Regions from separate parts of the Planococcus sp. TJ-201 genome, predicted to be linked through region 2. Evidence: riboswitches for the same ligand, from Rfam matches in the RefSeq annotation. Region 2 holds a riboswitch; the other holds the start of a gene.
The links. Region 2 has a riboswitch for cobalamin ahead of AC4EG4_RS09200 (acyl-CoA thioesterase). Riboswitches for the same ligand answer to the same signal wherever they lie in the genome.
Positions count from the first base shown of each region.

Region 1 (7,232 bases), on a different contig from region 2:
AACTGTCGGTGGACGTTCCTGTTGCAATCGTCCCGGTCAATGGATCTTTGACTTGCTCCTGCTGAAGCGCTTTTGTTTTGGCTTCGGTCGCGGTGATCATCGCTTGAATAAAAGCTTCTTCCGACAAAATACCATTGACTAAAATCCAAGTGTTGATGGTGCCCACGCGAAGCGTACGTTCAACTGCTTTTGAAACATCCACACCGTTGCCGACACCTGCGGTTACAGCAATAACAACGGACCCGAAAGGACCTTCGTATTCTTTGACGATGGCGTCCTGGGTCTGGACCGCGGTCATCATTCCCACCGTGTCGGTCGCCTTCAAACCACTTTGTTCAATAAACTCAGACATTTCTTGAACGCTATCGTTAACATTGTAAAAAGCGTCCACGTGCCGGTTCATAAAATTGCGGAACCATCCGGAACCCGCATTCACAACAGCAGATGACACGGTTTTTAACGGAATGGGACTTTGATAAAGCACCATTTCCTCAGAAACTTGAAAATTTTCGGCACGTATGCAAACGTTTGCTGATTCACGTTCAACTCCCGGCAATAAGGTAATCTGTGGTTTTGGCAGTTCAGGGTGTGGGTGATTGCTGACTCGCGTGTTGTAAACGGTCTCGATATCCTGCTCCCGTACCACTTCATGTGGTTCACCAATGCGGACCACACTTCCCTCGTCCAGCAGCAGCAACTGGTCACAGTACATAGATGCCAGATTGATGTCGTGAAAAATAGAGACAATCGTCAAATCTTTTTCAATGGCCTGCTTTTTAATAGTATCGAGCAACTCTTTCTGGTGGTTAATGTCCAGGTGATTGGTTGGCTCATCCAATAGCAGTATGCCTGCATCCTGTGCCAATGCTTGCGCCACAAAAACACGCTGCTGTTCACCGCCCGACATCCGATCAATTTGCGTTTTTTCGTAATGGCTGATATCCATCAAACGCATCGCTTGCACAACAGCCTGCTCATCTTCTTCCGACCAGGAAGAAAACCAGCCGCCTTGATGCGGATACCTGCCGAGTGACACTGTTTCCCGGACGGTATGGGCAAAGGCATGTGCATGCAATTGGGGCAATACCGCCATTTTTCTCGCCAACTCTTTGGCAGGGAAATCTACGATTGATTTGCCATCGATCCGAACTTCTCCACTCGTTGCCGGCAATACGCCGCTGATCAGTTTCATCAACGTGGATTTGCCGCTGCCATTTGGTCCCAAAATACCGAGAATCGAGCCTTTATTGACGGTAAATGACACGTCTTTAACGATATTTTTATCGTCATACCCGCCTGTCAATCCAGTTATTTCAAGCATGCTCATGCTCCTCCTTTGCGTTGTCGGAAAAAGATGAAGGCAAATACCGGCGCCCCGATAAATGCAGTAATGACGCCTATCGGCAATTCAGTTGGTGAAATAATCGTCCGTGACACCAAGTCGCAAACGATTAACAAAGCCGCTCCATTAATGAACGACAGCGGCAAAACATGCCGATGGTCAGATCCCCAAAGCAAGCGGGTCATATGTGGAACTACCAAACCAACAAATCCGATGGTGCCGGAAACCGAAACAGCTGCTCCGGTCAACACCGAACCACCAATCAAGATGGCCATTTTGCTCTTTTTGACATCCACACCCAAATGCTGTGCCCGCTCTTCCCCGAAAAGCATGGCATTCAACTCACGTCTCTTCAGCCACAATACGAACGAACCGATTAATACGAATGGCAGTGCCATCCGAACATAGGGCCAGCCGCGCATCGACACGCTGCCCAACAGCCACCCAATGATTTGGCGCAGTTCTTCCCCGGTTAATGCAATCATCAAGGAAATGATGGACCCAAGAAACGAACTGAAAATAATCCCGGTCAATATGACCGTTTCCATTTTCATCGAACGATCTACCATCTTTGCAAAGCTCATCACTGCAAACATCGTCAGCAAAGCACCGATCATGCTCATGACCGGCAAAGTAAAGGGTCCCAAAAATGGAATGCTGATACCAAAAAAGAGCGTCATCACAGCGCCGACGGAGGCACCGGAAGACACTCCCAGGGTGTAAGGATCGGCCAATGGATTTTTCAAAAGCCCTTGGAACGCAGCACCGGCAATGGCCAATGCCGCACCGACAAGCCCGGCTAAGACGACGCGGGGCATACGGATATTCCATAAAATATTGGCAGCTGCCTCATCCGATGAGGGATTCCACAGCACGACCGGTGATATCGACACCGTTCCAACCGTTACCCCAAGCAACACGGCCCCTGCTAGTATCAGCAGCGAGACGCAGTATGCCAGAACGTTTTTATTCATTGAACACATCAGGATAAACGGCTTGCGCCATTTCCAGCAGGCCTTCCGATAAACGTGGGCCTGAACGGGTGAGCATATCCGAATCCAGGTTGTAGACCGCATCTTCTTGAACAGCTGTTACTTCGGCAAAGCCGCTTCTTGATTTGATCAAATCAACTGCGCCTTCTACATAAGCGCCTTCTGTTGTTACGATGACATCGGGATTAGCAGCAACAATAGCCTCTGGGTCCATGCTGACCCAGCCTTCCAAATCACCGGCAACATTTTCAGCGTTGATGAGCGTCAGCATTTCATCCATGAATGTTCCGCTTCCTGTCGTAAAAATATCAGGCTGGCTGCCGACTTCTAAAAAGACCGTTTTGGGCTCTTCAATTGTACTGGCTATTTCTTCGATTTCGGCCACTTGCACTTCCATTTCTGAAACAATGCTTTCTGCCTCTTCCATCGTGCCTGTCGCTTGCGCGATTACAGTGATGGAATCGTATACTTCTTCAAAGCTGACTGCGTTGTTGACAACAAATACTTCGACACCGGCATCACGTAATTGCTGCAAGCCAGCATCTCCGACACCCAGTCCCGATTCATGTGCCAGCACGAGATCCGGCTGAAGGCTGATGATTTTTTCCACATTGAATTCCTGGCCGCCGATTTTCTCTACTTCTGCAGCTTCTTCCGGGTAGTTGTCAAAATCAGAAACGCCAACCATTTTGTCGCCAAGTCCTAATTCATAAGCAATTTCTGTATTTGAGGGCACCATCGACACGATGGCTTGCGGCTCTTCTTCGATGACGATTTCATCCCCGACAGCATCTGTCAAAGTCACTGGGTATTCAACTTCTGCCACTTCTGTTGGCGGCTCTGCTGGTGTCTCCACGTCCTGTTCTTCTTCAGGCGTTGCCGTTTCACTGCAGCCGGCCATCAAAACCGCAGCCAATCCTGCGGTTGCACCAAATTTCCAAATCTTCTTCATGAATAAATCCCCCTTGATGTTTTTAGCTTTTAAGTTAGCCGCTAAGATAAGGCACTTCTTTAAACAAAAAATCCCCCGCAGCATTCTGCGGAGGATGGAAAGGACGACATAAAAAAAACATGCGCATCCAGCCTTTCCTCGCAGGCGTTTGGGTGTGTTTTCATAAAGGCAGGTCTCCTGGCTTGTGGTCGTTGGTTTCTGCACCTTCCCGAAGCATTGCTTCAGTGGCATTTTGCAGATTCCTCTCACATACAGTGGCGGGACCGCGCCGGAGTTGAACCGGCTTCCCTTTTAACTCATGTTCTTAGACATAAGCACCTTTATGAATTGTTCGTATATTCGATTTGTTGTCTTCATTATACACGTAATTGGCAGTCTGTCTCTTACATTTTTTCTGGAGCTGCCACACCCACAGTTTTCAGTGAATTGGCCAAGGTCGTTTTCACGGCTGTAATTAAAGCAAGGCGCGCACTTGTCAGTTCTACATTGGATGCGTCCAATACTTTATTGGCGTTATAGAAACTATGGAAATGAGAAGCCAGTTCATGAATATACGTCGTGATGCGGTGAGGTGCACGCTGCTTGGCTGCATCGGCAATCACCTGAGGGAAATCCCCAATTTTCTTCAATACATCAATTTCTTTCTCAGATGTCAATAAAGCCAAATGATCCTGCGAAGCAGTCAAGCCTTGTTCTTCCGCCTGGCGCAAAATGGACGAAATGCGCGCGTGGGCGTATTGCGAATAGTAGACTGGATTTTCATTGGACTGCGAAACAGCCAAATCCAAATCGAAGTCCATATGGGAATCGCCAGAACGCATTGCGAAGAAGTAACGCACCGCATCCAAGCCAACCAATTCAACCAGCTCGCGCATCGTTACCGCTTTGCCGGTCCGTTTGCTCATCTTCATTTTTTCGCCGTCTTTGTACAATTGCACCATTTGAATGATGCTGACTTCCAGCGTCTCGCAATCATAGCCAAGTGCTTGGATCGCTGCTTTCATGCGCGGAATATAGCCATGGTGATCAGCTCCCCACACATTGATCAGCTTGCCGAATCCGCGCTGCAACTTATCTTCGTGATAAGCGATATCGGGCATTAAGTAAGTGTACGTGCCATCATTTTTGATCAGTACACGGTCTTTGTCGTCTCCAAACGTTGTGGAGCGAAACCATGTTGCGCCTTCTTCTTCAAAAACATGGCCATTTGCACGCAGTTTAGCCAAGGCATCGTCAATTTTGCCGTTTTTGTATAGGGACGATTCCGGGTACCAAACGTCAAATTCCACACGGAAATCTGCAAGGTCCTGCTGCAGTTTGGCCAATTCGACTTTCAAACCGTGCTGGCGGAATGTTTCAAAACGTTCTTCGTGAGTCAAGCTGACGAATTTGTCGCCATGTTCTTTGACTAGGTCATTTGCAATATCTTTGATGTCTTGTCCGCGGTAGCCATCTTCCGGCATGCTATCGCCTTTGCCAAGCGCTTCAAAATAACGGGCTTCGATCGACAATGCCAAGTTGTTGATTTGATTGCCGGCATCGTTGATGTAATATTCGCGTGACACTTCGTATCCTGCCAGGTCCAGCACATTGCACAGCGAATCGCCGACAGAAGATCCACGGGCATGGCCCAAATGCAGATCGCCTGTCGGGTTGGCTGAGACAAATTCCACTTGGACGCGTTCGCCGCCGCCCGCTGTTGAACGGCCGTATTCGGTGTTCTGCTCCAGCACGGTTGTGATCACATCCAGCAAATAATCTTTTTTAATCGTAATATTGATAAATCCAGGTCCAGCGATTTCAACTGTCTGGATGTTCGCGGCCTCTTTATCCAGGTTTTCGACAATTGCTTCGGCTATTGCACGTGGCGGCTTTTTCGCCAGACGCGTCAATTGCATCGCAACGTTCGTGGCATAGTCGCCATTCGTCTTGTCTCTTGGGGACTCCAGTTGGACTTCAACCGGTTCGGTCGTCAATTCTGCTTTTTCGATTGCTTCTGCAAATGCTGTTTTGATTGCGTGTTGCACTTTTTCTACTGCGTTCATCCTTTAGCCTCCATAAACTGTATTTCCATTTCGTATTCGCCGACATGATCCAAGCCGAGTGCCAGATCATAACGGACCATAAAGCGCGTATCGCTGACCGACAGCTCGTGCGCTTTGGTCGTCAGCATGAATGACCCTTGTTCATTGGTCAGATTGCCGGTTTGTTCTTTATGTAATAAAAAAGGGAGCCGCATCTGCAGGCCGCCGCTTCTCATAATCACCGCTTCATCTTCTTGAAGTTTGACCGTCGTCCGGATTTCAAGATCGTCCTGCTGTTCTGCGTATTGCAGATAGCGCAGCTTGTTTTTTTCCGTCAACGTTCCGTGAGATTCCAGCACCATCACTTGCTCTTCCATATCCGGCTGGCGGATTGTCGTTGTCAGTTTGATCGTCACTGTCTTGTGCATGGCTCTCCGCCTCCCCGTCCATTGATAACCTTTATATTATAGCTTGACTGGCCGGTTTTTTTCAATGAAGGATTCGCAGGAACTGCAGAATAAACAAAAGACCACACGTTTTGGCCGCGGCCAAATCCATGTGATCTAAAAAATTTGCTCTTTTTATAAGGAGAATTCGTTTATCTTGTATAGGTTGTGACAAAAGAAGGCCGCGGAAAAATGTTCGGGCGCTTATCGATGCCTTCTGCGGTGCCGCGCTTGGCGTGTGCATGGCCGTAAGCCTGCGATTCCTGCCAATCTTTAAACGATTGCTCATCTTTCCAGATTGTCAAGATGGCGTATGTATCCGAGTCTTTCGGACGCAGAACGCGGATTGCCGCAAAGCCAGGTTCTTTTTCAACCATTCCTGCACGGTTTTGGAAGCGCGATTCAAACAATTCACGGCCTTCTTCTGTTACCGGAATGTTGTTGAACACGGCATAGTAGCCGTCATTGATATCGCCTACAGCATTCAGCACTTCATAGGCTTCCGCTCCCTGAATGCCGGGGCCGCCTTCCGCTTCATAAAGCAGCACAGCTTCATCGTCATTTACCAGGTAAATCAATCGTGCATTTGCCAAGTTTGCCATCAGCATTACAGCCTGATCGCGGTGGCCAGTCCATTTATACAATTCTATTGTCAACACCTCTTCCACTAGTTCGTCCATTCCATCTTACTGCTTTTAATCGGAAGAATCTATTCAGAGCAATCTCTATGAAATGCAAAAACCGATCTGAAGATTTTCAGACCGGTTTTAACGGATAAACTATTCGATATAATTAAGAATTTTCATGTTTTAAGCCATTTAAGAAGAGAAGGTATGAAGAAATCGCTCCAGGCGGACGCTTTCCGGGGGGTACGGCCTCAGCCGCTTCCTTCGCTATGCTCAGTCCAGGGTCTTCAGCTCGTACTGATCCCCCAGGAGTCGCCGCCCTCCACTATTTCTTCTAAAAGAATTGCAGCTAACATAGCGGTAAACTAATCAGTATGATATGAAGCAAACCAGTGGAGACCCCTATGGAGCTGCATAACTACATTGAGAAATTTAGATAGCCGCCAAGCCAGAAGTAGTTCAGATCAAAACCTTAGCCGTTGACGTCACGACTTGCTGGCAAGACAGAAAGTTTCCTGGCTTCTTGCGGGAGTCCTTTCCAATATAGATTCTTCATCTTTCTCCTATTTTATCCAACCCAAAATCATTTCGCGCATCAGCTTGCTGGCTGTGTTGGCGGTTTGGTCGGAATGGTCGTAGACGGGTGCAAGCTCGACAAGGTCGAAGCCGACCACGTTGACGCCTGAAGCTGCGATTGCGTGAATCGAAGCGAGCAGTTCGCGGGATGTGATGCCGCCTGCGTCGACTGTGCCCGTGCCTGGTGCATGCGCCGGGTCCAACACGTCCATATCAATGGTTACGTAGACATTGCGGCCTTCCAATGTTGGCAGTATTTCTTTCAACGGCTCAA
Region 1 covers NZ_JBZDOG010000001.1:1,029,563-1,036,794, forward strand. The annotation lists gene AC4EG4_RS05195 (adenosylcobinamide amidohydrolase) at 1-1,321, opposite strand, end outside; gene AC4EG4_RS05200 (FecCD family ABC transporter permease) at 1,324-2,316, opposite strand; gene AC4EG4_RS05205 (ABC transporter substrate-binding protein) at 2,309-3,286, opposite strand; cobalamin riboswitch at 3,437-3,623, opposite strand; gene argS (arginine--tRNA ligase) at 3,670-5,331, opposite strand; gene AC4EG4_RS05215 (YwiB family protein) at 5,328-5,738, opposite strand; gene AC4EG4_RS05220 (antibiotic biosynthesis monooxygenase family protein) at 5,909-6,406, opposite strand; gene speB (agmatinase) at 6,946-7,232, opposite strand, start outside.
Region 1: another riboswitch for cobalamin. It lies ahead of AC4EG4_RS05205 (ABC transporter substrate-binding protein); the one in region 2 lies ahead of AC4EG4_RS09200 (acyl-CoA thioesterase).

Region 2 (7,232 bases):
CCCTAACCCAATGGCGCGGTATTTTTTATTCGTTGCTTCGGCCTGTCCGACCGAAATGGTATTCAAATCAATAACGTTATCCAGCATACGCACCTGGATCGGTATGACCCGTTCCAAAACGTCCGCTTTGACTGCTCTCGGCAAATTGATCGAAGACAAGTTGCAGACCACGAAATCGCCTGGCTTGCGAATCATGACAAGGTTGCCATCTTCGTCGGTATATTCTTTCATGATGGTAGTGGCCGACATATTTTGCATAATTTCTGTCCTTCTATTCAATTGAGTTCGCTAAACTCAATTCGCATTCTAGATGCAGCTGCATGTCGCCATGCAGAGTAGACTATATCATCACCCTTTTGATAAGGGTGCCCACCGTTTCGGACCGCTTGGCCCTACTCTACTCACTTCCGCGTAATGCGTGCTTTCGATAGTCGTTCGGCATTTACTCTTTAACAATATAATGGTCAGGGAACTTATCGGAACGAATGCGATGTCGCATTGTGGAAGTTGGAATTCCATCTGCTTTTGCTGCTTTAGGTATACTTTCATAACGCACACCAGCTACGAAGCAAGGATGTCCTGTTGTCTTTCCATGTGTTCGAACCTTCTTTTCAACAAGTCTTTTACAATTGGGATAAAGGTCGGAGTTTAAGCGATTATGAAGAGTGGTCACTTTGATTCCTAAAATACGCGCAGCTTCTGAACAGGATAGATACTGAACACCGTCAATGATTACAGCTTTTGAATTAGCCTTTTTTACTGACTCAAGCATCCTTGCGGTCTTTAGCTTCCCATGTTGATGGTTGCCTTTACCTGACATTTGCCGAACCCTATGAAGCCTTATGGTTTCTTTATTAGGGTAGTTGGTGAAGATGTCTCCGCCAATGGAAGTATGCTTGATATTGTAATAATCAGCTGATTCAACTGCATTTCGTTCTAAGATGTACCGCTCTTCTAGTTCATTCAGTTCTTCCGCCGAATCTGCTTCGTCCAATATAGTTCGGATGAAGTTCTCAGCACCGTATTTCTTTATTGTCCTTTTTAAATAAAGACCTGAGCCTAGATAGGTTTCCCAGTTATTCTTTCGACCATAAATACATTTTCCAATGTATTTCTTATTGTTTAAGCTATTAGTGGTTTCGTATACAAATCCGAATGGTTTTGTCATTGCTATCACCTCATAAGGATAATTCCTCATTCTGCGATAATCCTAACCGCTAACTGTTAAAGAGATTTAGCACGGGATTGACTTCAATTAAAAGTGTTTCCCCGTTTAGATGGGTTTTCGGCAGCCATTACTGACTGAAGGTGCTAAGAATTAACACAAATTACTGCAGTAGATCGACGTCAACCCTCTGCCTCTCGTGTGCTTGTTCGGGTTTTGGCGGTTCACTTCATCTCGGTAGAACATATACGGCGTACCGGTCTCCAGCTGGGAAACCATGATGCGCGCCATGATTTCCATGGCACGGTACGTTTTGCGCGGCAATAATGGATGCTCTACCGCTTCTTGGTATTTATCACGGAAGTACTTTTTATCGGTTTCGTCATAAAAGTCCTCAAGTCCGAGCGCATTGCCCTCTTCGTCTTTCCAACCCATCACTTGCTTGACCTGATGCGGACAGAACGTATGCCATTCGCCAATGCTCCGGCCGTTTTCGTCTTTTTCCTGCAATCGCTCCATAAACAAATCTGGAATCGACACACCGGTGAAAATATCATGCGCTTTGCGGCGTTCGTCGCCGTTGTTGGTTTTCAAATCCAGGAATCCGTTCATGATGTCTTTATGGAAGACATCCAAGTAAATCGCTACGGCACCCTGGCGCTGGCCCAGTTGATCGACGCTGACGGCCGTATCGTTGACCAGGCGGATCCACGGCACGACGCCGGAGGAATTGCCTTTGAATTTTTTAATATCCGAGCCCAGTGCCCGTACTTTGCCGTAATAAATCCCAATGCCGCCGCCGTCTTTGCTGAGGCGTGCAATGTCCCAGTTGTTCAAATAAATCCCGTCCAGTGAATCATCGACGGTGTCGATAAAGCAAGAAGACAATTGTCCAAAGCTTTTGCCTGCGTTCGACAATGTCGGTGTGGCGACCGTCATATACAAATGGCTCATCGCCCAGTATGCTTCTTTCACCAGCTCCAGGCGTTGTTCTTTCCGCTCGTTTTGCATCAAAGTCATCGCAATGACAAGAAAACGCTCTTGCGGAAGTTCAAACAACCGCCCTTCGTAATCTTTCGCCAAATAACGGTCAGCCAATAAAAACAAGCCGATGTAGTTGAACAGCAAATCACGCTCCGGTTCGATTTCCTTGCCAAGTTCGGTGATTTCCTCTTTCGAGTAAACCGACAAGAGTTCTCCTGAATAAATGCCGACGCGTGAAAGCTCATCAACAAGCCCGTAGAAATCGCCGTATTTTCGGGAAGCGGGATAATTCCGGCTGCTTCCGGCTTTTTCATACAAGTCGCTGGCGTATAATTCTGCTGCGGTGTACGTCCAGTCGGGTTCGTCCATCGTAATTCGGTTCAGCGCATAAAGCAGGGATTGCTCGCCTTTTGCCTGTCCAGCCAATTTCGCTGTACGTTCCAGCAGCTCCTTCGTATCCAGTCCGTATACTTCTGTTGCCCGTTGAAGAGCTCGTTCTACTGCATGTATTTCTGCTGTTTCAACTTTTGTGTTCATATCAGCTCAGCTCCTTTGCGTATTCGTTCACTTGCATGCGGCGTTGTTTTCTCTCTTGTGCGCTGTTGAATAGTTGTTCTTCAGCTGCCGTTTCTGGAATCACCCCAGTTACGGGAGTCGGCTTGCCATTGCTGTCCACCGCTACCATTGTCAGAATGGCCGTTGTCGTCAAACTTTTAGTGCCTTTTTCAATTTGCTGGCATTCGGCTTTCACGTATACTTCCATCGATGTTCTTCCGGTAGATATAACAACACCTTCTAAAATAAGGACATCTCCCACTTTCGCCGAAGACAGGAAATTCACGGTGTCGATTGAAGCCGTCACGACAGCTTTGCCGCTGTGCCTCATCGCTGTAATGGCGGCAATTTCATCTATGTATGCCAACACGGTACCGCCGAAAATAGTACCCATATGGTTGGTGTCAGGCGGCAACACCAATCTTGTTTGAATGGTTCTTGCCACGCCTGCAGCTAACGGTTCTGTCATTTGCCTTCAATCCTCCATCTCTATTACAAAAAGAAAAACCCATCCTCTCGGGGAGGATGGGTTTGAAAACGTAGAATATCGAATGAAACCAGCGAAAAACAAGCTGTTCCATGCAAAATACCTTCGTTATCCCTCTCAACTCCCGGAGAAGATCATAAACTATAACGAAGGCAGGTCTCCTGGCTCGTGCGTCTTCCTTGCCATCTCCTTCCCGTCCATTGGACAGTGGATTGTGATGGCTCGTCAGCACTTACAGTTGCGGGAACAGCTCCGGAATTTACCGGATTCCCTATTAAGCCTTTTCAGGCACCTTCGTTATCGGATCTACTATATATAGTTTTTTATTCGATAATGAACACTAAATATTGTATTTCTAAACTATAAATCACTTTCGTCAATTTGACAAGCGGTTTTCAAAACTGAACAGGAATTTATTAATTTGCGGTTAAGTGTTTTTTCAGTGCTTGCTTGACTGTACCCATTGTCGTCAATTTGCTGAAATCTACACGAGCTTCCACAGCTTTCATTGCCAGTTCCGGACGAATTCCGGTAAAAATCAACCCAATGCCCAATAAGCGCATGATCTGGTCTATTTTATAGAGAAACTCTGCTACTACATTGTCGATATTGTAAATGCCCGAAACATCAACAATAAGGTAGTTCAGTTCATGCCCTTGAATTTTCTGCGGAATGAGGTCGAGCAGTCGGGTGCTTCGGTCGCCATCGACTGAACCGACAAGCGGCATAACAGCCAGGCCATCGATAATCGGAACAATCGGCGTCGAAACTTCATTTTTCAATTGCAGCAATTCGCGCTCGGTTTTTTTCTGAACGGTAACGTCCCGTATAATCGATTGGATAGCCGTCGTGTCACCATATTCAACCGGGTAGCAGTACAATTCAACTTCTGCTATTGTCCCGTCAAAGCGTTTAACGGTCGTATCCATCAGTTCTCCGATGGTTCGGTCCTCCATGCCTTTGCGGATTCGCTCAGCAATCATTTCTTTATAATCTTCCGTAAAAACGTCTACTACACTCGCCCCGACAAGTTCAGCTTGGCTGGCTTTTAAAAACTCAGCGCCTGATTGATTTATGTATAAGACCTTTTGCTTAGAATGAATGATGGTTGTTTCATTCGAATATTCAGCGATGCGCTGATACAATTCTTCTTTTTCCGGAATGTTCAATAACGGATCTGATACACTCTTCATTCTCTTTCACTCCTTCCGTCTTCAAAACGGGCTCTTCTTCCATTTTACACTTTTGTGGAAAAACTTTCAGGATCTACCCATCTCTTAAAATCGAATAAAAAAAAGTTGCCCCTTTGGACAACCAAATTCTCTATTTATTCATCGACCCATTCAGATTCAGAAGCTCGCTCTTTTTCTGTTTTAGGTTCGTCGGCTTTTTTATTGTTTTTGCTGGTATAAGGCTTAAAACTTTTGGCTTTGTTGGCGCCTGCTTTCCAGCGAGTCCAGCCTTTTTTGCCGGTTCCCTGACCTGTACCGCTTTTTGCTTTTGCTTTGCTCATTTTAATCACTCCATTACTGCTACGCTGATGTACAGCTTATCACATCAGGGGCTGGAGTGATACAGAAATGTTCTGCCGGCATGCCGGAAATCCCCATTCATATCATTGCCAATCGAGCCTTTCACAGCTCTTTCCGAATAAAATAGGCAGGCAGTTCTTACTCAGCCAAGACTTTTTGAATATCCTTTTCAAACGATTCAGGTTTATCCTTTGGAGAAAATCGCGAAACAATATTGCCATTTTGATCGATCAGAAACTTCGTGAAGTTCCATTTGATGCCGCTTGATAAAAATCCTTTTGTGTTGTCAGTCAAATAGTTGAAAAGCGGGTGTGCGTCTTTGCCATTGACCTTAATCAAGTCATGCATTGGGAACGTCACACCATAAGTGGTCCGGCAAGCTTCCTCCGCTTCTTCCCCGGTGGCTTTTTCCTGGCCAAATTGGTTGGATGGGAAGCCCAAAACAACTAACCCTTGGTCTTTATAGTCTTCGTACATTTTTTCCAGACTGTCAAATTGATCCCGCAAGCCGCATTTAGTTGCCGTGTTGACAATCAGCATCGCTTTTCCCTTATACTCGCTCAACTGATAATCTTCTCCGTTTGGCTTGGTTACAGCAATATCATAAATATTCATCCGGCATCACTCCTTATTTTTGCTCAAAAATCGGCGCTGTTACAGATTCATGGTCTTAAAAGATGCATTCAGTTCTTTCAGGTTTTTCATCAATTCAATCGCATTGACGCCCATAAAATCGCAGCTGATCAATTTTTCTAAAACAGCTTTCTCAACTTCTACTTGTTCGCCATGAGCTTTTTCAGTCAGTGAAATGACAAACGCCCGCTTATCCTTTTCGGATTGCTGCTTGGTCAGCCGGCCTTGTTCGATCATACGGTTGATGATGGGGTTCAAGGTCCCTGTGCCAAGGCCGAGCCGTTCACCGATGTTTTTCATTAGCAGCCTGTCTTCCTCCCATAGAACCAGAAGGACGAGGTACTGCGAAAATGTCAGGTTGAACGGTTCGAGCGCTTTTGCATACATTTTTGAAAAATTGCTGGAAGCTTTGTAGACTTCAAAGCATAATTGCTGTTCAAGTTTTGTCGGTTTTTCCATTTGCATCTCACCTATACTACAGATTATAGAACGCTGATTTCCACATCCACTGACCCTTTGATCGCTTTTGAATACGGGCAATATTGATGTGCTTTTTCTACGTATTCGTGTTTTAGCTCTTCCTCAATGCCAGTAATGTCGACAACAAGTTTCACCGCTAGCTTCACCCCGCCATTATCTTTATCGCCGATCAATGCAACAGTTGCTGTGACTTCACTTTTCTCTATTTCCACTTTACCAGCTTCCAGCACCAATTCCAATGCGCTGTTAAAGCACGCGCTGTAGCCTGCTGCAAAAAGCTGTTCAGGATTCGTAGCTGTTGTGGCCGAACCGCCAAGAGCCGGTGGTTTGGCGACATCCAAATAGAAAATATTGTCCGGTGAATAAACGGCCCCGTCTCTTCCGCCTGTATTAATCATTGTTGTTTCAAATAGTGTTTTCATTTTATATTCCTCCATCCATTTATATCTTACACGATCTATATTAATTTATATCGTGTGCGATGTAAATAATATTGCTCACAAAAAAGCTTTTATTAGCCGCACTGGCAAATAAAAGCTTTTGGTCGCGCCATGCTTATTCTTTTAACTAGTTCCTATTAATAGATGAATGGGATCAACCGGGCCCGTTCTTTCATCCATTGCTGGTAATCCGGTCCAAACTTCTCAATCAGCAGCCGCTCCTCGTAATTGATGCGCTGCAGCAAAGCCCATACCATCGCAAGGCTGCCGAGAACCGCGGCAATGGGACTGGTGAAAAACAACGCCATTCCAAGCGTAATGAACAGCAAACCTGTATAAAGGGGGTGGCGCAGCTTCCGGTAAGGGCCGGTGCTGACAATTTCATCCCCTTCTCGAACTGTGACGTAACGTGTGAATTGGGACTTCAAATGCAAAATTCCCCAGAATCGCAGAAAAACACCTGATGCTAGCAAAGCCACTCCCACTAGCTGACTAATCATTGCAATGCTTCCAAATGGCGCTAGTTCCTGCAGAAATGCTGCGGCAAGGATCGTACCGATCAAAGCAGCTAAAATCGAAAAAAATGTACGCTTTTCTAACGGATCGCCTTGCCCAATGCCGCGATTGCGGAAAATCAGGAATTCGCTGACCCAAAACAAGCTGATCGCTGTAAAAATTATTTCGATTATCGTCATCGCGTAAGCCCCAACTTCCTGTTCTTTTACTTTCAATATTATCGGACATTCTGAAGGAATACAATTTCCATCCCTTGCCATCGTCTTCGAAGGCATGAGTTTTTTGGAGGAATTTTGGCTGGACGACTTTAAATTTCGTTGAACGACCGTAAACTCTACAGTTTGGGGGTCTAAAGACAGTTATGAGCGCATTGCCAAGTCGGCAATGCGCTCTGTCATAAGGTTTTATTTCAATTTCCTCAATCGCTCTGATAAATCAGC
Region 2 covers NZ_JBZDOG010000003.1:167,104-174,335, reverse strand. The annotation lists partial or broken gene AC4EG4_RS09215 (ribonucleotide reductase barrel domain-containing protein) at 1-276, opposite strand, end outside; gene AC4EG4_RS09210 (hypothetical protein) at 443-1,198, opposite strand; partial or broken gene AC4EG4_RS09205 (ribonucleotide reductase barrel domain-containing protein) at 1,322-2,686, opposite strand; gene AC4EG4_RS09200 (acyl-CoA thioesterase) at 2,688-3,173, opposite strand; cobalamin riboswitch at 3,326-3,502, opposite strand; gene AC4EG4_RS09195 (PAS domain S-box protein) at 3,608-4,384, opposite strand; gene AC4EG4_RS09190 (DUF3934 family protein) at 4,519-4,704, opposite strand; gene AC4EG4_RS09185 (glutathione peroxidase) at 4,862-5,338, opposite strand; gene AC4EG4_RS09180 (MarR family winged helix-turn-helix transcriptional regulator) at 5,378-5,815, opposite strand; gene AC4EG4_RS09175 (organic hydroperoxide resistance protein) at 5,839-6,258, opposite strand; gene AC4EG4_RS09170 (methyltransferase family protein) at 6,414-6,971, opposite strand.